DNA from 3 places in the Anaerobacillus sp. MEB173 genome. Region 1 is predicted to be linked to each of the others. Evidence: predicted binding sites of a transcription regulator. Region 1 holds the regulator's gene; each other region holds the start of a gene.
What was found. The regulator Rex, encoded in region 1, represses fermentation and respiration genes when NADH is low (regulators of the CRP and FNR family bind a similar motif). The targets are predictions, from matches to a motif close to TTGTGAAATATTTCACAA.
Positions count from the first base shown of each region.

Region 2: ACJ2A9_RS21025 (nitrate/nitrite transporter) is a predicted target of Rex. The motif match lies at 3,793-3,810, and genes of this name have one in related genera.
Region 3: ACJ2A9_RS11860 (TIGR04053 family radical SAM/SPASM domain-containing protein) is a predicted target of Rex. The motif match lies at 5,005-5,022, and genes of this name have one in related genera.

Region 1 is NZ_JBJMAU010000027.1:4,146-11,969, reverse strand. Features, by position in the region: gene ACJ2A9_RS22460 (MDR family MFS transporter) at 1-682, opposite strand, end outside; gene tatC (twin-arginine translocase subunit TatC) at 807-1,574, opposite strand; gene ACJ2A9_RS22450 (twin-arginine translocase TatA/TatE family subunit) at 1,600-1,776, opposite strand; gene ACJ2A9_RS22445 (redox-sensing transcriptional repressor Rex) at 1,822-2,457, opposite strand; gene moaC (cyclic pyranopterin monophosphate synthase MoaC) at 2,494-2,988, opposite strand; gene ACJ2A9_RS22435 (ABC-F family ATP-binding cassette domain-containing protein) at 3,228-5,159, shown strand; gene ACJ2A9_RS22430 (hypothetical protein) at 5,253-7,415, opposite strand; gene tsaD (tRNA (adenosine(37)-N6)-threonylcarbamoyltransferase complex transferase subunit TsaD) at 7,748-7,824, opposite strand, start outside.
Region 2 is NZ_JBJMAU010000021.1:19,615-27,438, reverse strand. Features, by position in the region: gene ACJ2A9_RS21050 (TRAP transporter small permease) at 1-154, opposite strand, end outside; gene ACJ2A9_RS21045 (TRAP transporter substrate-binding protein) at 303-1,331, opposite strand; gene ACJ2A9_RS21040 (carbon-nitrogen family hydrolase) at 1,351-2,148, opposite strand; gene ACJ2A9_RS21035 (DUF2848 family protein) at 2,161-2,841, opposite strand; gene ACJ2A9_RS21030 (GntR family transcriptional regulator) at 2,853-3,515, opposite strand; gene ACJ2A9_RS21025 (nitrate/nitrite transporter) at 3,914-5,407, shown strand; gene ACJ2A9_RS21020 (S-layer homology domain-containing protein) at 5,933-7,759, shown strand.
Region 3 is NZ_JBJMAU010000005.1:9,785-17,608, reverse strand. Features, by position in the region: gene ACJ2A9_RS11890 (cytochrome c oxidase subunit II) at 1-10, shown strand, start outside; gene ACJ2A9_RS11885 (cbb3-type cytochrome c oxidase subunit I) at 70-1,704, shown strand; gene ACJ2A9_RS11880 (SCO family protein) at 1,808-2,440, shown strand; gene ACJ2A9_RS11875 (hypothetical protein) at 2,444-3,001, shown strand; gene cyoE (heme o synthase) at 3,100-4,047, shown strand; gene ACJ2A9_RS11865 (Crp/Fnr family transcriptional regulator) at 4,225-4,911, opposite strand; gene ACJ2A9_RS11860 (TIGR04053 family radical SAM/SPASM domain-containing protein) at 5,216-6,322, shown strand; gene ACJ2A9_RS11855 (hypothetical protein) at 6,461-6,868, shown strand; gene ACJ2A9_RS11850 (DUF542 domain-containing protein) at 6,900-7,082, shown strand; gene ACJ2A9_RS11845 (hypothetical protein) at 7,367-7,824, shown strand, end outside.

The DNA.
Region 1 (7,824 bases):
TCATCGGTTCGAGTAAATGTTCCAGCTTTGAAATTCTAGCTAACGCATATAAAATCAACCCAACACCTAGGGTTACCGTTAGAAAGCCCCACTTATCAAATGTCAGCTTTGCACTATTTTTTGATTGCTTTAGGCAGAACACAGCCATTGCAAGACCTATCAAACCTGTTGGAATATTGCATAAGAACAAATATTGCCAACTTCCCATTTCGATTAAAATTCCGCCCAGTGTTGGCCCAATTGTTGGTGCCATCAGCGCTGATGTACCATATACACCAAGCGCAAAGCCTCGTTCGTTACGCGGAAAAGCAATCACAATTAAGGCCATCGTAATTGGCAGCATAATCCCGCCAGCAATCCCTTGCAGTCCTCGAAAGAAAATAAGTGAAGACAAGTTCCAGGAAAAAGAACCTAAGATAGAGGCAATTGTAAAAAGAACTAAACCGAAAATATAGAGGTTTTTATTTCCCCATTTATCACCTAAGTATCCCGTTAATGGCATCGTCACACCCATCGTAACCATAAAAATCGTAATTACCCAACCTGTGGCAACAGCGTCTGACTCAAACACTTTCATTAACTGTGGAACAGCTGGATTTAACATACTGTTATTTAGGACAAGAGTGAATGAACCAACTAATACGGTTAGTAGAACAAGCCATTTTTCTGGTAGTTTATTCATGCTGTTTCGCCATCCAATCATTTCGTAATTCGAAATATATCATCATTGCTATTTTAGCATTGTATTGTCCTTTCAGCACTAGAATACATTTGCAGTTATCCAAATGAAAAAAAACCACGTTATACTAGACGTGGTTTGAATCTTTCTTCTGTTGTTCCTCATATTCCTTTTCTGCTTTAAGCACCTTTCGATACGTAACATAAGATATCCAGATACTAATTTCATATAAAAGAAGTAACGGGCCTGTGACCATAAGGTGAGAGATTAGTTCTGGCGGTGTGATAAACCCCGCAATGACTAATAAAATAAAATAGGCAATTTTACGAGATTGCACTAAAAACTGTGGAGTCAAAATTCCTAATCTAGTTAAGAACATAACAACCACGGGCAACTGAAACAAAAGACCAAATGGTAATGTTAATTGAAACAGAAAAGAAAAGTATTCGTTAATTCCGTATTGTTCAGTAATATTTAATTGAACTGCTAACCTCCCCATGAAACCAACTACAAATGGGAAGAGAATGAAATATGAGAACGACAGTCCTGCTATAAATAAAAAGAACGAAATTGGAATATAAGAAAGTGTCGCTCTCCGTTCAACATCACGAAGGCCCGGACTAACAAAGGCCCATAGCTGATATAATGCTACTGGTGATGATAATAACAATGCTGTCAAGAAAGCAAAGTTCATATATACCTTTAAAGGATCAGTTAAACTAAAGGCGTTCATTGGAAGGCCTTCTGCCGTTGGTGCACTTTGCAAAAATGATATGAGTGGTGTCGCAAGGAAGAATCCACCGATAAGAGAGAGAATAAAAAATACGACAACAATAATAAGACGTTTTCTTATTTCCTCTATATGCTCATAAAGCGACATCCCGTTTTGTTCCATATGAAAACCCTTCCTATCTCAACAATTACTTTTCTGATTTCTTTTTATCATCATCGTCATCTGCTAATCCCTTTGTTGCATTTTTAAACTCACGAAGTGTATTTCCAGCTGCTTTTCCTAATTCCGGAAGCTTTTTAGGGCCAAAGATAATTAGTGCAACAATAGCGATTAAAGCGATACTACCTGCGCCAAGTGTTCCCACGACATTCACCTCCTATAAAAACGATTCTTTTTGTTATTCAACAAACTAGACTGGATAATGTTTTAAAAAATAGATTAACGATTGTAGCTCAACAGATAAATCAATATGGTGAACCCGAATATGTTCAGGAACAGTTAATCTTGCTGGTGTAAAATTTAGAATACCTTTTATTCCTGAATCGACAATACGATCGGCTATTTTTTGTGCCGCTATTGCTGGTACAGTTAATATTGCCACAGTTACTTCAGGGTCAAGGATTTTCTCGAAATCATCAAGATGGTAAATCGGTACAGTCCCCATGTTTGTACCAACTTTTTCAGGAGCAACATCAAAAGCCATTTCTATTTTTGTATTATTATTTTTTTGAAAGTTATAGTGTAAAAAAGCTGTACCTAGATTCCCTACTCCAATCAGTGTTACTTTTGTTAATTCATCTTGATCTAACGTTTTTCGAAAAAAAGATAATAGATAGTTAACATTATATCCATACCCTTTTTTCCCTAACGCACCGATGTAGGAAAAGTCACGTCTTATTGTTGCTGAATCAACTTTAACTGCTTCACTGAGTTCTGAGGAAGAAACACGATATTTCCCAGAGCTTTGCAAATTCTCCAAGAACCGATAGTATAACGGTAACCTCTTTGCGGTTGCTTGTGGTATCTTTGTTTGATCAAATTCCATAGCATTCCTCCAACTTCTATCCGTCAGACTGAATTATTACATATCTACTTGCTCTCTACGATAATCCCCACTTTTTCCACCTGTTTTTTCTTTCAAGTAGGTTGGTCCAATCACCATTCCTTTATCAATGGCTTTGCACATATCATAGACGGTTAAGGCTGTAGCAGAAGCTGCCGTTAATGCTTCCATCTCTACACCTGTACTCCCTTTTGTTTTCACTTGAACATCAATATTTAGTATGTGCTTATCGCCTTCTTCTTCCCATGAAAAGATAACATTAACACCCGTTAAGGCAAGCGGATGGCACATTGGTATCCAATCAGCTGTCTTCTTAGCTGCCATAATACCAGCAACTTGGGCCACACCAAGTACATCACCTTTCCCAATTGAACCCTCTTCTATTTTTGTGTAGATTTCTTTGCTCACTACTACACTTGTATGGGCAAAGGCAGTTCGAACAGTCGTTTTCTTATCAGAGATATCAACCATCTTGGCACGACCTTGTTCATTAAAATGTGTAAATGATGACATGTTAATATTCTCCCTTCTTCTATCTATTGTACAACATTTCTACAAATCTGTAAGCGTTCTGATTACTAGTTCAAAAAAAAAGTTGACACAAATTGGGCCGAGCATGAATTTTTACGAGTGTTGCCTGTCTCTCGACCAATACTGTACACTAAAATAATAAAGACATCATTAGTCTAACACGATCTCACTATTTTTAGTGTAAGAAATCGCACAACCTTTATGTAGGGATGGATGAAAAAATGATTATAATGCAATGTGTTCAATTATCAAAATCGTTTGGTGCTGAGCCAATTTTATCGAATATAAAGTTAGAAGTTCAATCGAGGGACCGAATTGCTCTGATTGGGAGAAACGGTGCCGGCAAATCAACATTATTAAAAATTATTACAGGACAGATGTCGTTTGATTCTGGTGAGTTAATTATTCCAAAGGATGTTAAGTTAGGATATTTAGCACAAGACACTGGGCTTGAGTCCAACCTCTCGATTTGGGAAGAAATGCTTGCTGTCTTTCAACCTCTGCAGAAAATGGAACAAGAGCTTCGTCAATTAGAGGGGAAAATGTCCGATAATAATGTTTTGAATAACCCCGCTTTGTATGAAAAAGTCTTAAAAGACTACGATGAATTACAAATAAAATTTAAAGATCAAGGCGGTTATCAATATGAAGCGGATATTCGAAGTATTCTTTCTGGTTTAAAATTTTCTACATTTGATTACTCAACGAAGATTTCTACATTAAGCGGCGGACAAAAAACGCGGTTAGCTTTAGCAAAGTTACTATTAACAAAACCTGAGTTATTAGTATTAGATGAGCCCACAAACCATTTAGACATTGAAACACTAACATGGCTCGAGCAATATTTAGTAAACTATGACGGTGCGATTTTAATCGTATCCCATGACCGGTACTTTTTAGATAAAATTGTTACGGTTGTATATGAAATTTCAAATACAAAATCAACTAAATTCCACGGGAACTATAGTGATTACCTAGAGGAAAAAGCAAAACGTTATGAAGTTGAACTTAGGCAATATGAAAAGCAGCAAGAAGAAGTGGCTAAACTTCAAGACTTTATCCAACGAAACATCGCCCGGGCTTCAACAACGAAACGTGCGCAAAGCAGAAGAAAACAACTAGAAAGAATGACATTAATGGGCAAGCCACAAGGTGACGAGAAATCCGCTTCATTTTCTTTTGATATTATGAAGCAAACCGGAAATGACGTCTTAAGACTTGAAAATGTCGCGGTTGGTTACGACAAGAGCAAACCATTATTCGCAAATGCTAACCTGCAAATTAAGAAAAATGAAAGTGTCGCCCTGGTTGGTCCGAATGGGATCGGTAAATCTACATTATTAAAAGCGATTAACCAGGAGCTTACGACGATAGAAGGAGCGATTTCTTACGGCAGCAATGTCATGATTGGATACTATGATCAAGAGCAAGCGAAGCTTACTTCAAATAAGCAAGTCTTACATGAACTGTGGGATGAATATCCTTTAACACCAGAAAAGGAAATCCGCACAGTGTTAGGGAATTTCCTCTTTAGCGGTGATGATGTGTTAAAGGTCGTCTCTGATTTAAGCGGTGGTGAAAAGGCGCGCTTACAATTAGCGAAGCTTTATATGCAAAAAGCTAATTTTTTAATTTTTGACGAGCCGACAAACCATTTGGATTTAGATAGTAAGGAAGTGCTAGAATCAGCATTGATTGATTATCCTGGCACGATTTTATTCGTTTCCCATGACCGGTACTTTTTGAATCGGATTGCCACCCGGATTGTTGAGATATCCTCAATCGGTCTGACTGATTATATCGGCGATTATGATTACTATATTAGAAAGAAAGAGGAGTTGAAAGAGCTTGAACTCTTAGAGCAGAAACAACTTCAAGAATCAACTCCGAATGAAGGAAAAGCGTCTGACAAAGTAAGCTTTCAACAAGACAAAGAGGCAAAGAAACAGGAGCGGCAAAGACAACGCCGGATCGAAGAAATTGAGAACATGATTGAACAATTTGAAACAGAAGTTGCTCAAGATGAAGAAGCTCTATGTGATCCCGAGATTTATCAAGATCATGAACGTTCTGCTACATTAAATGAACAAATAGAAGAACGAAAAGCAAAAATTGAAAAGCTGATGGAAGAATGGGAAGAGCTCCAAAGTTGATAGTTAAAAGTTAAAAATAACTAACCAAATTTTCCAACTCCCCCCTGTTATAAGGTCGGGGTCAGAGCCAGATGCTAAAAAAGCTTGCAGGAATCACATTGATTCTTCTGCAAGCTTTTCTTTTTCTTCTAAATCACTTACGACGCCCTTTTCTAACTGCCAATAGTAGCTGGCCGAAACGATTAAAAACATTGATGTTGCTGCAGCTACTACTCCTGAATCATTTAACAGCAAGAGTGCTAATGATGCAACAATTCCTGTTTGGATACATTGTTTTTGATACATGACCGGGTGTAAACGGTTCCTCTTCCATAAAAAAATCCCTATTAATAAGTATGATGTGAAAAAGAGCTTCGTCCAATTTGATGACCAAAGAATCTTCCAATTCATCGCCATTTTCCTTTGAATGATCTCATAGATATATTGAAGATCCCCGCTGATCATTCTTTCAAAAGCATAACCTATGTGTGTTTTCATACCTGTAATTTGTAAGAAATACAGCGCTGTTAATAAGAAAATCCCGGCCAACACCATCATTGAACAAAACGTAACGAACTTCATTCGATTAAGAAAGAGAAGAGAAAATAAATAGACATATGCGATTCCAAAGGAAAGCGTAGCACCCGCGTTTGTTCCTAATTCAGGGGCCCCTAAGAAGATAAGTTGAATAAGCCCGATTCCACCTACCATGAAATACTTCAGCCATTTTTGCTGTCTTTTTAACAACGGAATCATCATAAGCAGTCCCGAAACAATATAGATACCAGAATACTCATTACCTATTCCATAATATCTAGCACCAATGATCGGATCAAAACCTAAATATGAACGCTGCATGAATGTCGATCCAAACCATAAATCAAGTGTTAACGCGAGAAACAATCCCATACCAACTAGCGTTAACGGTTGTTTTAAATAACGAACTGAAAGGACCCCGGTTACTAACGAGCATAAGGATATGACATAAAAATAACTGCCAGCACTCATTATTTTTAACATTGATGGTGTTATCAAAAACCAAAATGGTGAACTCATTCCACTAATTAATAATACTTTCGCGATAAACCTCCACCAATCTTTATTTTGTCTCCACCATAAAATCAGACTCGCTGCAAATAAAGAAACGATCAGTAATGTAATATAACTTGATAAAACAGCCCCACGTGTTGCGTTAATCTTAAAAATCCAGTTCATTTGATCAATAACTTGATTGTGCATAACTGTTCGACCATTAGTTAACTGCAGTGGATAACCTAGCATTACCTCTGGTTTCTCAATTTGAAAATAATTTAATATTGTTGGAGCGATATCTAAGTTACTAACTAACGACCGTTGCCTTGTTGTTTGTGAATAGATTTCCTGACTATCTTCTGTAGAATCCCAAAGCATAAGCGGTGCTAACAGTTCCTTTTCTTTGTAAGCCTCCTGATGGACCATTGGTGAAAATACCATAATCGATCTTTCCTTTGACTTAGCAAGTTCACCAACAAAGCTCTCTAAATTTGTAAGAGCTTTATGATACTGCATTTGAAAATGACCCTCGTCCATAAAATCCTTTTCTGAAAATAATCGATACAGATCCCCCCACTCCACAACGATAAAGGTTCGATCATGAACATTCTCTTTTGAATGAATAGTAGTCATGAGTTCAGCTACATCCATTTCACTACCAGTTGGGGATAAATGATTTTTTCTTATCATTGTGGAAAATTGGCCTGGCGTTTCTCCATATTTATCAACAGTTAGTAATGAACCATACCTGACTTTTTGTTCAAGTGTGTCACTAGTTCCTAATATTGTGCGAAACACGTGATTATTTTTTAGTGTTTCACCTAATATGCCTAGTTCAGTAACTTTCTCCTGTAATTTATGAAAATACGGATGAACAATGTCCTCCTTAGTTTGCCTGCCCGTCCACTGTAAATAACGCTCATCAACTATACCATTCGCAAACTCTTCACCTTTTTCATAGCCATTCCAATCGAGTACACCATTGCTTCGCTTACTACTACTTAATGTCACGATATTATTTAAATAAGAATAATTCCCTTCTGGGCGAATGTTCATACCAGCTAAACTGGCTGTTTTCCACAGGTTTGGCTCCTGTCCATTTTCCAAGAACCATGAGATTTCACGAAACGACAATTCTGGTACTAAAACAACAACAAGATGTTCGTTTTCATCCTCTGCATAAGTCACTTTTCCACAAATTAATAAAAAAGTTAATAAAGAAAGTAAAAGAAATTTCTTAACCAATCGAAAAATCTCCTAACATAATTCTATAAATTTTCTGACATATCCACATTATCAACATAGTTACTCACACATTTTTTACTTTTTCCATAAGATCTTAACAACTTATGCACATTATCCACTTATTTATACACATTTTTTATAAACAAGTGGATGACTTATTTAACTAGCTTTCTAAACGTTATCCACACTATTAACAAATTGTACACAATCCCTTCTCCACAAGTCTGTTTTTGTCAGCAAATGTAGAAATAAACGGAAAAAGATGTGATAATAAATAAAAACTCCCTTCGTTCTCATCATTGACGAGAGCTAAGGGAGTTAAACTACACATTTTATGAAAACTGCTCTAAATCCAAACCCGGATTGCCATTCAGCGCAAGATCGGAGCGCCTTCCTTTTTGATATTCTA
Region 2 (7,824 bases), on a different contig from region 1:
AACTAATTAATAATACCTCTTGGGACCATCCTAAAGGCTGTTTAAGAACATATCTAAAAAACACTTGTAAAAAAGTGACAATGACGGTAATTGCCAAAAAAGTTGAAACGAGTAACTCTAAAATTTTTCCTAAGAAGTAATCAACCTTCTCCATTTTTATCCCCTCAAATCTTTAAGATTTGCTTGAAAAGCGCAAGTGCCTTGCTCAGCCCGAAGAGACCTCGAGCGGCTAGCGCTTGCGCTAGACATCTTTGAAAAACAAATCCGGATGGAGCTCCATCCGGACCCGCCTATTATATTCCTTACTGAACGTTTAAAATGTCATCAATTAATGTTTGAGGTACTTGTTGACTTAACGTATCTTTCACATCTTTTGTTGCTTCAGCAAATGCTTCACGGTTTGGCTCAGTAACTGTAACGCCACTATCTTCAAGTGTTGCAAGGATTTCTTCTTCTTTCTCAAATAAGAAATCACGTTGGTACGTAGTTGTTTCTGCTACTGCAGCACGAACAATTTCACGATATTCTTCGTTTAATTGATCATATGCTCTGTTACTCATGACAACGATTGCCGGGCTGTACGTATGTGCTGTAAGTGATACATATTTTTGAACTTCATAAAATTTCATTGAATTAATTGTTGGTAATGGGTTTTCTTGTCCATCTACAACACCTTGATCAAGTGCAGAATATAATTCATTAAAGGCAACTGGTGTTGGGTTTGCACCTAATGCTTTCATATGTGCTTCCCATACTGGTGCAGGCTGAACACGGATATTCAATCCTTGTACATCTTCAGGATTCACAACTTCACTAGCGTTATTTGATAAGTGACGGAATCCAACTTCCCAATATCCTAAACCAACCATATTCTTTTCGTTCACTATATCTAGTAAGCTGCTGCCAACTTCTCCATCTAACGTAGCATACACATGATCACGATCACGGAATAAATATGGTAAGCCAAACACATTCATCTCTGGAACTGTATTGGCAAATGAACTGTCTGCTGCAACAGTCGTCATATCAATTGTTCCATCCAAAATTTGCTCTACTGCCTCAGCTTCACTTCCTAATGTAGCATTTGAATAGATTTCAATGCTTACATTACCTTCAGTTTTTTCCTCAACTAACTCTTTAAATTTTTCAGCAGCAACATGGTATTGGTGAGTTTCTGAACCACTATGCGCTAACTTTAATGTCACTTGCTCTGCTCCACTGTCTGTAGTGTCTCCACCTTCATTAGACGTCTCACTTCCGCCACAACCTGCTGCAAAACTAAGAATTCCAACTGCCGCTAATGCCATAAATGCTTTTTTAAATCTCTTCATTAGTAATTCCCCCTGTTTTTTAATTAATATATTTATATAATCTTGAAACACGACTCATAAATACGGGTACATTCTCTCTAACTTCGAGTACTTTTTGAAGATCAAGTTCTGTTGTAAGTGTCTCTTCTTTATTTTCTGTTCCTTGGAGCAGCACATCGCCCCATGGATCAACAAACATCGAATGCCCACAAAATTCTACTCCATCATGAACGCCAACTCGGTTTGCAGAAACGATATACATTTGATTTTCGATCGCACGGGCGATTTGGAGTGCCTTCCAATGATTTACTCTCGCTGACGGCCATTCTGCTAGAATAAATAACACTTGTGCGCCTTCTAGGGCAAGTGAGCGAGCCAGTTCTGGGAAGCGCATATCATAACAAATGATTAATCCCATCTTTACGCCTTCTAATTCAAAAACTTCTGCACCTGTTTGTCCACCTTCTAAATACAGATGCTCATCTAGCATCGGAACGAGGTGAATTTTATCGTATTGATAAATAAGTTCCCCACTTCGGTTAAACACGACGGCTCGGTTATAGATTTTGTCTCCTACCTTTTGCGCAATCGAGCCACCAATGATGTTGACTTGATGCTCAGAGGCTAGTCCACTTAAAAAGTCGATCGTTACTTGTTTTTCGTCATCAGCAATAGTTTTTAAATCTTCCAATGTGTAAGCTGTCGTCCACATTTCAGGCAGGACTAATGTGTCTGAATTCTCTTCCTTAACGACTTTTTCGGCCCATGCCTTAACTTTTTTACGATTTTCTTCTGGATTACCAGCGACAATATCCATTTGATATACTGAGATTTTCAAAGAAAAACCCTCCTAATCAACTAAGCTACTAACTAGATATTCAGAGCTAATTGAATCGTTTTTAATAGGATCAATCAGTTCCATTTTATAACCATCCCCGTAAACAAACCCATTTAAAAGAGGAACTGTGCCAGCAAATACAACCGCATTCGTTAACTGCACTGATTTATTTTTAAGGTACGTAAGTATTTCTTCAAGCGGAAGGATAGCGCTTACATTCTGCTCCTGATATGGCTTCCATTCTCCACCATCTAACACTTTTGAAACTAGTTTTAATTCATCCCAATACTCAACAACATCGTTTAGCTTCCAAGCCTTATTCGCCATTGGCTTTTCACAAATTTGTTTCGACTTATTAATATCAACCGTCTCTAAGCCTCGGTCAGTGTGATCGCTTCCGACTGACACATAAACATCTTCATTTGATTCTCCAAAAATAAGGACGATTTCAGCCTCGCCTGATGTTTCTTGACCAAGAACCTCAATTTCTTTTTCATTTGTTAAGCTTGAAAGTCTCACTGGATATAGCATTGGAACTTCTGGAGGTGCTGGAATTCCTAATTCAGCTAACTCATCAATATGTTCCTTTACTTTTTTCGTATCACGTCCTGAGTAACCTATACAGTATACGGATTCAACAGAAAAGTCTTTTTCCTCACCGTTCACTGCAATACTGATATTCTTTGTTGTCATACTATGCACTCCTAACTCTTTACTGTTTTTTCTATAATTGAAAGTAAAACTTTTTGACTGTTTTCAATATGTTCTTCAATCGCTTTCACAGCTTTTTCAACGGATCTTTCTTGTAATGCTTGTAAAATTGCTTCGTGTTCTTCGAGCGTTTCAGCTACCCGTTCTTTATTTTCAACAGCACGGATACCCAGACGGATAATCTGATCACTTAAATAATCAAGAAAATTGATCAGTCGATTATTATTTGTAAGTTTAGCAAGATACATATGGAACTCGCGGTCTTCATTGATAAATGCAACACGATCGACACTTTGTAATGCCTTCATTTTTTCATGAATGACTACTAGATCTTCGACATGTTTATCTTCAATTTTTTCAGTAACAAGCTCAACGACATATCTTTCGTTCGCATAACGGCACTGAAAAACTTCGATGACATCTTGCAGTTCGATATCCTTAACGATAACACCCTTCCAAGGAATCGTTTCAACCCAACCCTCATACTCTAACTTCTTCAGCGCTTCTCTAACGGGTGTTCGACTAACTCCTAACTCCTCTGCAATTCCACGCTCTTGTAAAAAGTCACCAGGATTAATCTTCCCACTTATAACTGCCTCTTTAAGCTCTTTATAAACTTGATCAGTGTATGAAATAAATTTACCAATCTTTCGCAAAACTAAATTCAATCCCCTCGAGTAAAATTATAAGTAAGTGATATTTGGTGCACGGTATGTGATATGTGGTGTGAGGTATGTGGTATACCAGTTAAGATATATTAAGAATAAAACATATCTTTAAAAAAGTCAAACTATTGTGTTAGATTTCCTGACTGATTTTCTCCCAATGTTCGGTGACACAATGTTCGGTGACAGTCACCAAAGAAAGACATTTGCGTTGAAAATGTCCACGGGCGGTGTCTGTCACCAAATTTCACCAATTGCCACTCATATTTTCTTAAAAATTGCACATAGTTAACTAGAGAATATTTTTGTATTAGTTACAATAATCTGGTCATATATGTTATTTTTGTATAGGGATTTTTTATAAGATTACATAGTAAAGGGGGTATTCAATGAATGTGACGAAGATCCAGTTGCCGTTACAAACACTGAGTCTTGTAGCGGGGTTTATGGTATGGGTCATTCTTTCCTCCCTTATGCCGTATATCCTTGAAGATATTCCAATGACGGCTAGTCAGATTGCTTGGGTAACGGCGGTTCCGGTTATTCTCGGATCATTGCTGAGGATTCCACTCGGTTATTGGACAAATCGGTTCGGTGCACGGCGTATTTTTTCGTTAAGCTTTGTTATTTTGCTGTTTCCTGTTTACTATATCAGCATCGCCACAACATTTACCGATTTACTCGTTGGCGGGTTATTTCTTGGGCTTAGCGGGGCTATTTTTTCCGTTGGTGTTACGGCCCTTCCGAAATATTATCCACAAAGTAAACTAGGAATGATCAACGGGATTTATGCCCTTGGGAATCTTGGAACAGCGATCACGGCCTTTCTGGCACCCGTACTCGCCAATCGCCTCGGCTGGTCAGGGGCAGTACAACTAAGCTTGTTCCTGGTTGCTCTGTTTGCCCTCCTCAATTTTTTCTTAGGTGATAAGCAAGAACGTAAGGTGACAACACCACTCGTTGATCAAATAAAAAGTGTCTATCGCAATCATAAATTATGGTTACTCAGTGCTTTTTATTTCATTACATTTGGTTCATTTGTAGCATTTACCGTTTATCTGCCGAATTTTTTAGTCAATCATTTTGGCTTAAACACCGTTGATGCCGGGTTACGAACAGCCGGGTTTATTTTGTTGGCTACCTTAATTCGGCCGCTCGGAGGCTGGCTTTCTGACAAGTTCAATGCGTACATTATTTTAATGTTTGTCTTTTTTGGAATGACGATTGCCGCAGTGCTTTTAGCGTTTATGCCGAACCTGACATTATATACGATCGGCTGCCTAACGATTGCGCTTTGTGCGGGTGTTGGGAACGGTGCTATTTTTAAATTGGTACCGATGTATTTTTCAAAGCAAGCAGGTGTCGTGAACGGAATTGTTGCTGCAACAGGGGGATTAGGCGGCTTCTTTCCTCCACTCATGCTAACGTTTCTCCATAATTTAACCGGGCATTATGCGATTGGGTTTATGGCGTTGTCACAGGTGGCACTAGCAAGCTTGATTCTTGTTGTATGGATGTACTACCAAGAAAAGCTCAGCTTAGCAGATAGGGTCATCGAAACAACAAAAGAAGCTGTGATGGTTACCGATAAGACTGGGACGATCACGATGGTAAATCCAGCATTTACATTATTGACAGGCTATGAAGCGAGTGATGCCCTTGGGAAAACACCAAGTATACTAAAGTCAGGCAAGATGGACCCGGATTTCTATGATTCGATGTGGAAAGTTTTGCAGAAAAAGGGATTTTGGCAAGGTGAAATTTGGAATAAGAAAAAGAACGGTGAGATTTATTTAGAATGGCTGACCATTAGCCCTCTGAAAAATGATGAAGGGGATATCGATGGCTACGTTGGCATGTTTTCAGATATTACGAAGGCATAGGTGGGCAATGTTTGAGCTGGTTGAGCGCGAGGGTGTTCGCCGTCAGCATTGTTGCCTGCCAAACCTTTGAATTTGGCAGTTTGGCGATTTGGCGGACATATAGTACGCTATTTTCCGGAAAAGGCCTGTTTTGAATGGCCAAGCGGACATATAGTACGCTATTTGACGTAAATCAGCCCAATAACTCCTCTAATTCCCTCAATAACGGAACGTATGTCCGTCAAACACCAAAAACGGTATTATTTCATGCAAATAAAGGATCTGTTGTCCGCGAGAACACCAACACTGGGTCTCACAGACAACTGATCTCTTATTTCGTTACTAGTGGTCCACACTCCAGTCCTTATCCTCACAATAATCCCATCCCCAATAAATCTAGTCATAACCTTTCACAGCACCATCCATTTGTAAGCATATATAAAAATAGCACGAGCGGTACCAGTCACTAGAAAACTCATCCCATAATGTTACAGCAAAAACGTCCTTTCTATATGTTACAATGGCTGTTGGGAAAGGAGCTGTATAATGAAGAAAATCTTTTTCACCATGTTGTTATTATTTATATCCTTGTTCATCACTTCACAAGCCTTAGCTGCAAATACCTTTTACTATTCAAAAAGTGAAATTCAAGACTTTTTATATGATAGTGAGAATAACCAGCTTGTTGCTGTTGCAAAGAATCATTTGATTTTTATTGATCCTGAAGATTTATCATTAAAGCATGAAATCAATCTTCATACCGATACAAAATGGAATGATTTTGTCATTGATCATGGAGATGTCTATGTAGCGATCCATGGCAATCAAATTTTACAAGTTGATTTAAACACATATGAGCAAAAAGGCATCCATCAATTACAGGAAGATGTGATTGAATTTGATGTTGTAGGTACAAAAATTTACTATTTAAATAGTCAGGGTGACTCTCTTAAAAGAGATGAAAGAATTCGAGTTTTTGACCGAACATCACAAACCGATCAGGTGTTATTTTCTCTAGGAGGCTATACGTACGATTTAATCATTGATGATTCCACTAATGTGATGTATATCCAAATGGAAGAAAAGAATGATACGTTTATCCAATCATTCAATTTAAATGATTCCAGTTTGATTAGTACATCTGATTCGTATCGATTAGAGCAAAACTTATCTCATCTTGATGATACGTTCCTTTATACTTCAAGAGGAAAATATGACAAAAACGACTTAATGAATATCACCTATCATAGTGATGATGACCGTTTTCTCTATTATTCAAACATCGTACCGTTAGATGAGAACACTTATTTCAAAATTGAAAATCACGGATTAGTAAAATATGTTTTCAATGGATCAGAATTTGTTATTGAAAAAGAAGCTCCTGTTCAGACCTATACAGACATTCAGCCATTAGACAATTATTTGTTAACTGATATTGACGGCCATTGGGCTTATGAAAACTTAGATCAATTTGTTAGTGCTAATCTTTTAGTAGGTTATGAAAATGCTGATGGTTCATTTAGTGCAAAACCAAATCGAACAATCACTCGTGCTGAATTTGTTGCATTACTAGTAAGGGGATTAGCGCTTAATACCGAAGAAATCGATGAGGAATTTAGTGATGTCAGCTCAAAAGATTGGTTTTATGAGCCGATCCGAATTGCAAGCGCCCTGGACATTGCAAATGGATTTGATGGTAATGAATTTAGACCTAAGAAGGAAATTACACGTGCTGAAATTGCCGCAATGATTTCTCGCTCATTTTCAAATACTATTTTATTTACTGGAAACGAGAAGCCATTTAAGGATGTTGCAGGCCACTGGGCAATCGAACCGATAACCAATACAAGCAAAGCTGGAATCATTGGAGGGTATCCTGATGGCAAGTTTGGTCCGGATAACAATGCTACACGTGCAGAAGCCATTTCCATGCTGACACGAGCATTAAATAAACAGTACACAGTGCTCCCTTATGATCATGAACTAACAAATGTTGTGATCAAAGAGCATATCCAAACAGAGCAATATTTGAACCATACAGATTATGAAACGGTAGCCAGTATTATTGAAACTACGACAACAGGTTATTATAAAACATCTGCTGTGTATTCATTGGGGACTTTTGCCGGACTAGCACAAGAAGGCATTCAGTTTAAGATGAACTCACAAGGAATCTTTGCTGAAGTCGTATCCAAAAGCAATTCATTTGCTGTTGTTAAAGTCGTTAATCCAAACCCTTACACTCAGTTTATGATAACTAACCTTGATGGTAAAATGGAGTACATTAATGAAGATTTAAGCGGTCTGTATTATTTAAAGAGATCAAGTGATTCAAATGATTGGAAAATTTATAATGTGATCTATAACAACTAATTTGTATCAACAAATTTGACTACTTCTTCTAAAAAAAGAAGTGGTCATTTTTTTCGCTTATCTTC
Region 3 (7,824 bases), on a different contig from region 1:
AGTGAAATAAAGGGGTGAGTGAAATTGGCAACAGCTAACATACAGTCTTTAAAAAATAAAACAGATCAAATGTTGGGAGTTAATCCTGAGGATGCTAAATTAACGAAATCATATTTATTTGTCGCTTTTATCGCATTACTTCTTGGGGGAATTTTCGGACTTTTACAAGGGTTAAATCGTGCTGGTCTACTTGAATTACCTATATGGCTTAATTATTATCAAGTTCTTACTGCTCACGGTTTAATGTTAGTCGTTATCTTCTCTGGGTTCTTTATGATTGGTTACTTTCAATCAAGTCTTTCACATACATTAGGTGGTCTTCTTCCTAAAGTTAGAAAGATGTCATGGATTGGTTTTGGATTAGGCATGTTCGGTACCGTTTTAGTCGTTATTATGGTATTAATGAATGAAGCATCAGTCATGTATACATTTTATCCGCCGATGAAGGCAAATCCAATCTTTTATTTTGGCTTAGTATTTGTCGTATTAGGAATTTGGATGAACTGTTTTGGAGCATTTATTCAAGTAGCGAATTGGAGAAAGAAACATAAAGGTGAGCATCTTCCAATTCTAGCTTTCTTTGCAACAGGAGCGTTTGTCCTATTAATGGGTGCAACTTCATTTGTAGCAGTAGAAGTTCTTTTCCTTATCCTTCCTTGGTCACTTGGCTGGGTGGATACAATTAATGTCATGCTTGCACGTACACTATTTTGGGCTTTTGGACATACAGCAGTTAATATTTGGTATTTAACGGCGGTATCCGCATGGTATGTTGTTGTACCTAGAGTAATTGGTGGAACACTTTGGAATGATACGTTAACTCGTGTTGTAGTTATTGCACTTGTCATCATGAACATTACAGGTGGATTCCATCACCAAATCGTTGACCCGGGTATCACAGATTCAATTAAATATATGCACGTATTTATGAGTTTGGCAATCGGTTTCCCATCATTAATGACTGCTTATGCTTTATTTGCAGTAATGGAGCGTACTGGCAGACGCAAAGGCGGAAAAGGTGCTCTTGGTTGGTTGAAGAAGTTACCATGGGGCGATGTTCGTTTCTTAGCTCCATTTATCGCTATGCTTGCTTTTGCTCCAGCTGGTGCAGGCGGTATTGCTCAAACAACATTCCAATTAGATTCAGTCGTTCATAACACAATGTGGATCGTTGGACACTTCCACTTAACGTTAGGGATGTCCGTTGCAATGACATTCTTTGGAATTAGTTATTGGTTAATTCCTTATTTATCAGGACGTGTATTAACACCAGCAATGAACAAATTAGGTGTTATTCAAACGATCATTTGGACAGTCGCGATGATTATTATGTCATTCTCTATGCACACTGCGGGACTTTTTGGATCACCGCGAAGAACTTCGTATACAACATATGGAGACCATGCAGCAGCATTAGGCTGGGATCCATACATGATGGCTGTAGGTGTTGGAGCTGTTCTTCTATTAATCGGGGTTATCATTCAAGTGTACGCAGTTATTAATTTAATGTTCTTTGCACCGAAAGGCCAAACAGAATTCCCAATTGCAGAAAAAGAGCCGGGAGATGTTTCTGGGTATTGGACAGAAAGATGGGGAGTATGGGTTGTTCTTATGATCATCGTAGTTGCAATGGCCTATGTTGTCCCTATGGTTGACATGATTGTTAATGCACCACCAGGATCACCACCATTTAAAACTTGGTAAACTTATTTGAAAAAAAGAGATAGCTCGTGTAGCACGGCTATCTCTTTACTCTTAGTTTGGTACTGTTAAAGTATCAAAATTATAGATTTAGGAAGTGACCTACATGAATAAAAATCGGCATAATACAATTGCTGTCATTGTTGTTTTATTATTTGGATGTATCTTGTTTTATGTAGGAACAGATGGATTTCGTGCGTATACAGCAGAAACCGCAAGAGTAAATCAATTAATGAAAGATCAACCTCAATTTCCAGATGTAACTTTTGAGGATAGTAATGGTCGAACATATTCTTTTACTGAATTCGAAAATAAATATGTATTTATTACATTTATGTATACATCATGTAAAACAGTCTGCTTAACGTTAGAAAAGAATATGGCAGATGTTTACGAACTTATTCCTGAACAATATATCGGGGAAGACATTGTCTTTCTAAGTATCAGCTTTGATCCAGAGAAAGACGATCCTGCAACGTTAAATCAATATAAAGAACTTTTTAATAGTGACGGAGAAACGTGGAGAATGGCAAGAATTCAAGATCAGAAAGAATTAGATGCATTGTTAAATGAGTTTGGAGTTATCGTGATTCCTGATGAGTATGGAAACTTCGCTCATAATTCTGCGTTCTATTTAGTCGATAGAGAAGGTACGTTAACGAATGTAATGGATTATATGGAGATTGAAGAAGCTGCAAATACTGTTGTTAACATACTCGAAAACGATAAGGGGGAGTAATCTATGGATCAATTTAAATTAGGGTTAGCGCTATTTATTTTCTTAGTAATTCCCCCTATTGCTAATTTTATGGAATCAATCATGGTTATTCATATGCATATGCAAATGCCTATGCTCGTTATTGCAGGACTATTAATGGCACCATTCTTTCAAAAACGGTTCCCGCAATTTTTTGAAAAATGGAATGGCACAGGATTTCCAGGACTTCTTTTGTTTATCATTATTATGGGTTACTGGCTCCTGCCTAGAACGATGGATGAGGCACTTACGTTAACAAGTGTGGAAGTATTTAAATTTATCAGTTTACCTTTTTTGGCAGGGGTTCCGTTGCGTGACAGCTGGAAGAAAATTAGTAAGTTTGGGAAAAATATTCTGATTGCGATATTTACAGTAATATTTTTGGGAATGGGATTTTTATATATTTATGCACCATTCCAATTATGCAACAATTACCTGATGATTGAACAGTTAACGCTTGGTTGGGGATTTCTGTTAACAGCGATCGGAATGATCATTTATCTGTTGTATGTAGCATTTGTTGACCCTTCAGAATATGAGTAGAAATCATTGGCAAATTTATTTTAGGAAAGAATCATGACTGATCTGCTAAGATGGTATACAATATAGATGTTTAAGACAACTTCTTAGGGGAGGTTAAAATGAATAAACAAGAAATACTTTCTCCGCAGAATGTTGGGAAAGCTGAGGTTTCTATACCTAATAAACTAAGTGCGCCGACACTGATATCTGATTTGAAGTCATTGTTAAAAGCGCCTGTTTTAATTGCAAATGTTCTACCGGTGTTTACTGGTTTTTGGTTAGCGTTGTATTTTTCAAATGCCTCTTTCTATGAATACTGGGATATGTTCCTGTTAACAATCTTGGGAAGTACATTTGTTATGGCAGGTGCACTTGTACTTAATAATTGGTACGATGTTGATATTGACTCCATCATGGCAAGGACGAAACAACGTCCAACAGTAACGGGGAATATTCCACTAAAAATTGTTTTGATATTGGGAATTTCGCTAACGGTTATTGGATTCATTCTGTTACTTTTTACTACTATTGAAGCAACGATCTATGCATTTATAGGATGGTTTACTTATGTCATTTTATACACAATGTGGTCAAAACGTAAATATACGTTAAATACAGTGATTGGGAGTATTTCAGGTGCAGTTACGCCGTTAATTGGTTGGACAGTTATTTCATCCGGTTTTCATATCGTTCCAATAATGCTATTTGCTATTTTGTTTATTTGGCAAATGCCACATACATTTGCGATTGCAATGAGGAAATATGAAGAGTATAAAGCAGCAGGCGTTGCGATGCTTCCTGTTGTTCATGGATTTAATATGACAAAACGTCAGATGATCGTTTATGTAGCATGTCTATTGCCTTTACCATTTTATTTAATTCAGCTTGGTACAACCTTTGTTGTGATTGCTACATTATTGAATCTAGCATGGCTAGGAATTAGCATTAGAGGCTTATTTACGAAAGATAACCAAAAATATGCCTATATCAGCTTTCTCTATTCAGTAAACTATATAACGATTTTATTCCTATTAATGGTCATTGTTACATTGCCAGTATTTAAGTAGTAAAACGTAATCTCTCTCTGTGAACAGTGAGAGATTTTTTAATATATTGTAATCGGTATATATTAAGGATCAACATCAAACGATTACTAGGCAAATTTAAAAAGAGTAAATAAAAAGCACTCGCTGCCATTTGACATTGAATGCTTATAAGGGCGAAATGTATTTGGTATTAAATCATTAACTAAGAAAAGACTTTAATTCATCTACTTCATGGATAGTTATATAACCTTTATTAACTGAGAGAATATCTTTTCCTTTTAAATTACTAATCATTCGGTTAACACTTTCTCTTGTTGCCCCAAAAAAGTTACCGAGATCTTGATTTGTCAATTTCAAATTGATTTTCACGCCAGTGCTTGTTTGCTCGCCATATTCTTTGGCAAGTCTTAGTAAAGTGGATGCCAGTGAACCGAGATTACCATATAAAACAACATCTCGTAATGTTGTTTGAGCAGCACGAAGTCGGTCAGCCATCACCCGGAAAATTTCCATTGCCAAGTCAGGTCGATTTGAGATAAATTTTTCTAAGTCTTCATTTTGGATATAAGAAACACTCCCCTGCTCCAAAATAGTTGCAGTAGCAGGATATGTCATTTCTGATTTTGCAAATAAAGCTACCTCCGCAAACATTTGTCCGCTCATTCGAATGCCTAGTGTAATCTCTTTTCCGTCAGATGTACATTTACTTAAGCGCACTTTTCCTTTGTTAATAAAAAAGATTGCACTAGCTTTGTCATAATCTTGAAAAAGAACCTCACCTTTTCTCACAGTCTTAACTTTGACAATGTCATTTAGAGCCATCGTTGTGTCTTCTGATAGTCCTTTAAAAAGTGGGATTTGACCAACAATATCTTTCACTAACATGATCATCACTCCAAACTCAAATGAAAGTATTTTCTCATAATTTTATCTATACGTATGGTTTTTTCTTATTCTAACAGTGGAGAGCATGGAACACTGTGATTTTTTACACAATTATCTTAGAAAATAATTGTTTTAAAAAGAGAGTATTTTGTTAAAAAAAATGTTTAGTAATTTCTTCTTTTTAGATGGGTTTGTGACTATTCTCACAGTCATTACCTCATTTCTTTTCTATGATTAGTACAGGAATACATCACGCTTTCCGTTCTCAAAAAGTTGTAAGTAACGGGAGCCAGGAGGGAATTCTATGAGACATATATTTACAGAACGAGACTATAATGAAAATCCGTTTATTGTTATTTGGGAAGTAACTAGAGCATGTGCCTTAAAATGCTTGCACTGTCGTGCAGAAGCTCAATATACAGCAGATCCAAGACAACTTTCTTTTGAAGAAGGTAAGAAATTGATAGATGATATTGCCGAAATGAAAAACCCGTTATTTGTTTTTACAGGTGGCGATCCATTAATGCGCCCAGATCTATATGATCTAGCAAAATATGCGATTGAAGAAAAAGGTTTGCCTGTATCGATGACGCCCAGTGCAACACCTAAAGTAACAAGGGATGCGATCGAAAAGGCAAAGGATGTTGGCTTATCTCGTTGGGCATTTAGTTTAGATGGATCATGTGCAGAAATTCATGATCATTTCCGTGGAACGAAAGGCTCGTATGATACAACAATGAGAGGGATTGAATATTTAAAGGAGTTAAATATCCCGATTCAGGTAAATACGGTTGTATCAAACTACAATATTAATGATTTAGAAGCAATTTCTGAAAAGGTAAAAGATATGGGAGCGGTGTTATGGAGCGTATTTTTCCTTATTCCAACAGGTAGAGGAATGGAAAAGGATATGGTATCTCCTGAGCAGCATGAAGAAGTATTGAAGTGGTTGTTCAAAATTCAAAAAGAAATGCCGTACGATGTGAAAACAACTGAGGCCCCTCACTATCGTCGTGTTTTCTTACAGGAAAAGAAACGACATGGAATCGAGGATACAAATAGCAATAAACGTTTTGATACGTTGGGCCGAGCACCAAAAGGTGTTAATGATGGTGATGGTTTCGTATTCATTAGTCATATCGGTGATGTGTATCCAAGTGGATTTTTACCAGTAAAATGCGGGAATGTCCGTGAAGAGCCTTTATCAAAAATTTACCGCGAATCTCCAATTATGAAAGATCTTCGAAATAAATCTTTACTAAAAGGAAAATGTGGTGTTTGTGAGTTTAAAGAAATTTGTGGCGGTTCGAGAGCAAGAGCATATGCAACGACTGGTGATTATTTAGAGAGTGATCCTTACTGCTCTTATATTCCAAAAGCATACGAAAAAGAGCTTGCTAATTTAAAATAAAAACAAAAATTTGATGACGTGATTATGCTCACTGAATATCATGCGGGTTAACACTATAATCAAAGTATAAAGTTAATTAAAGAGACTCAATGCAAGGGTCTCTTTTCATTACTAACACTACGAGTAAGAGGAGGAGTCATGAAGGGCTATACTAAAATACTAATTGTTCTAAGCATCATCTATTTAGTTATTGGAACTTTTCTAGGAACGTTATTTTTCTTTGAACCTAGCTTGATGAAACTTAAGCCTGTTCATGTTCATCTTAACTTATTAGGATTTATGTCAATGATGATCTATGGTGTTCTGTATCATGTTCTGCCGCGATTTATTGGTGTTCCGCTCCATAGTGAGAAAATGGCCTGGTTTCATTTATACGCAGGGAATATTTCCCTGATACTTTTATTAATTGCAATGGCTTTGTTTTACACCGGAACAATGAATGGAGCGTTTGACTGGGCAAAGTGGGTAGCGTTAGGACATTGGTTAACGATTGTTGTTTTTGCATATAACATATTCCGAACAGTAAGAAGTGCATCAAAAAAATAAATAAAACAAACGCAAAGAAAGGATGAAAGTTATGAAATATACAAAAGAGATGACAGTTGAGCAAATTATGGAGAGTTCACGCGAAGCCATGCAAATATTAACGCAATTTAACGTTGATACATGTTGTGGAGCCAAGAATTCATTAGAACACCAGGCAAAAGCAGACAATGCCGATTTAGAAGAGGTACTGGCAAAGTTAAATGCAATTGGGTAAAGATAATTTAGGATTTAAAATGTAGAATTTAGAATTAACTTTAATAATTCATAGATGTTACTAAGAACAAAGGGCACTTCATTATTTTAATGAGGATGCCCTTTTTAAATTCTAACCTTCAATAAAACGAGCCAAAAATCAACATCAAACGATAACACAGCTAAATTAGTAACTGGGTTTGCTAGAAAAAATTATAAATTTTTGTGATCATGCTCACGGTGAAGTTCATTATCAACGATTAAAATGAAATTAAATTAAACAATATCTTAATAGGTTAATCTTCAATGAAAGGATTTGATAAGATGATTAAACGTGTCGTCCTTATGTATTTGTTCATATTTACGTTTGGCTTTATTTACATGTTTATTGCGGGACTTCATCAAAGTTGGTTTTATTCATTCGGGTGGTTTATTGCGGCTGTGGCAATAGGAACTTTTCTTGCAAAGTTTCCAGTGCCGATTATGCAAAGGTGGGTAGGGATCATTATTCAGTTCTTTGCACTGTTTATTCCAATCAAAATATTAATGATTATTCATGATGCCGGAATCGTTCATTTTCCACGTATCGCGGAACTTAATCCATTATTAATTTTAGGTCAACTGTACTTAGTCATTGTTGTGTTAATTTCAAGCTTCTCGATCGTAGTTTGGTTAGGGTATCGAGCTGAAAAAAAAAGGTCAGCAGCTAGCGGCTATATTCACGCTGAAGGAATTGGAGAAGAAAAAGCTAAGAAAATTTCTGG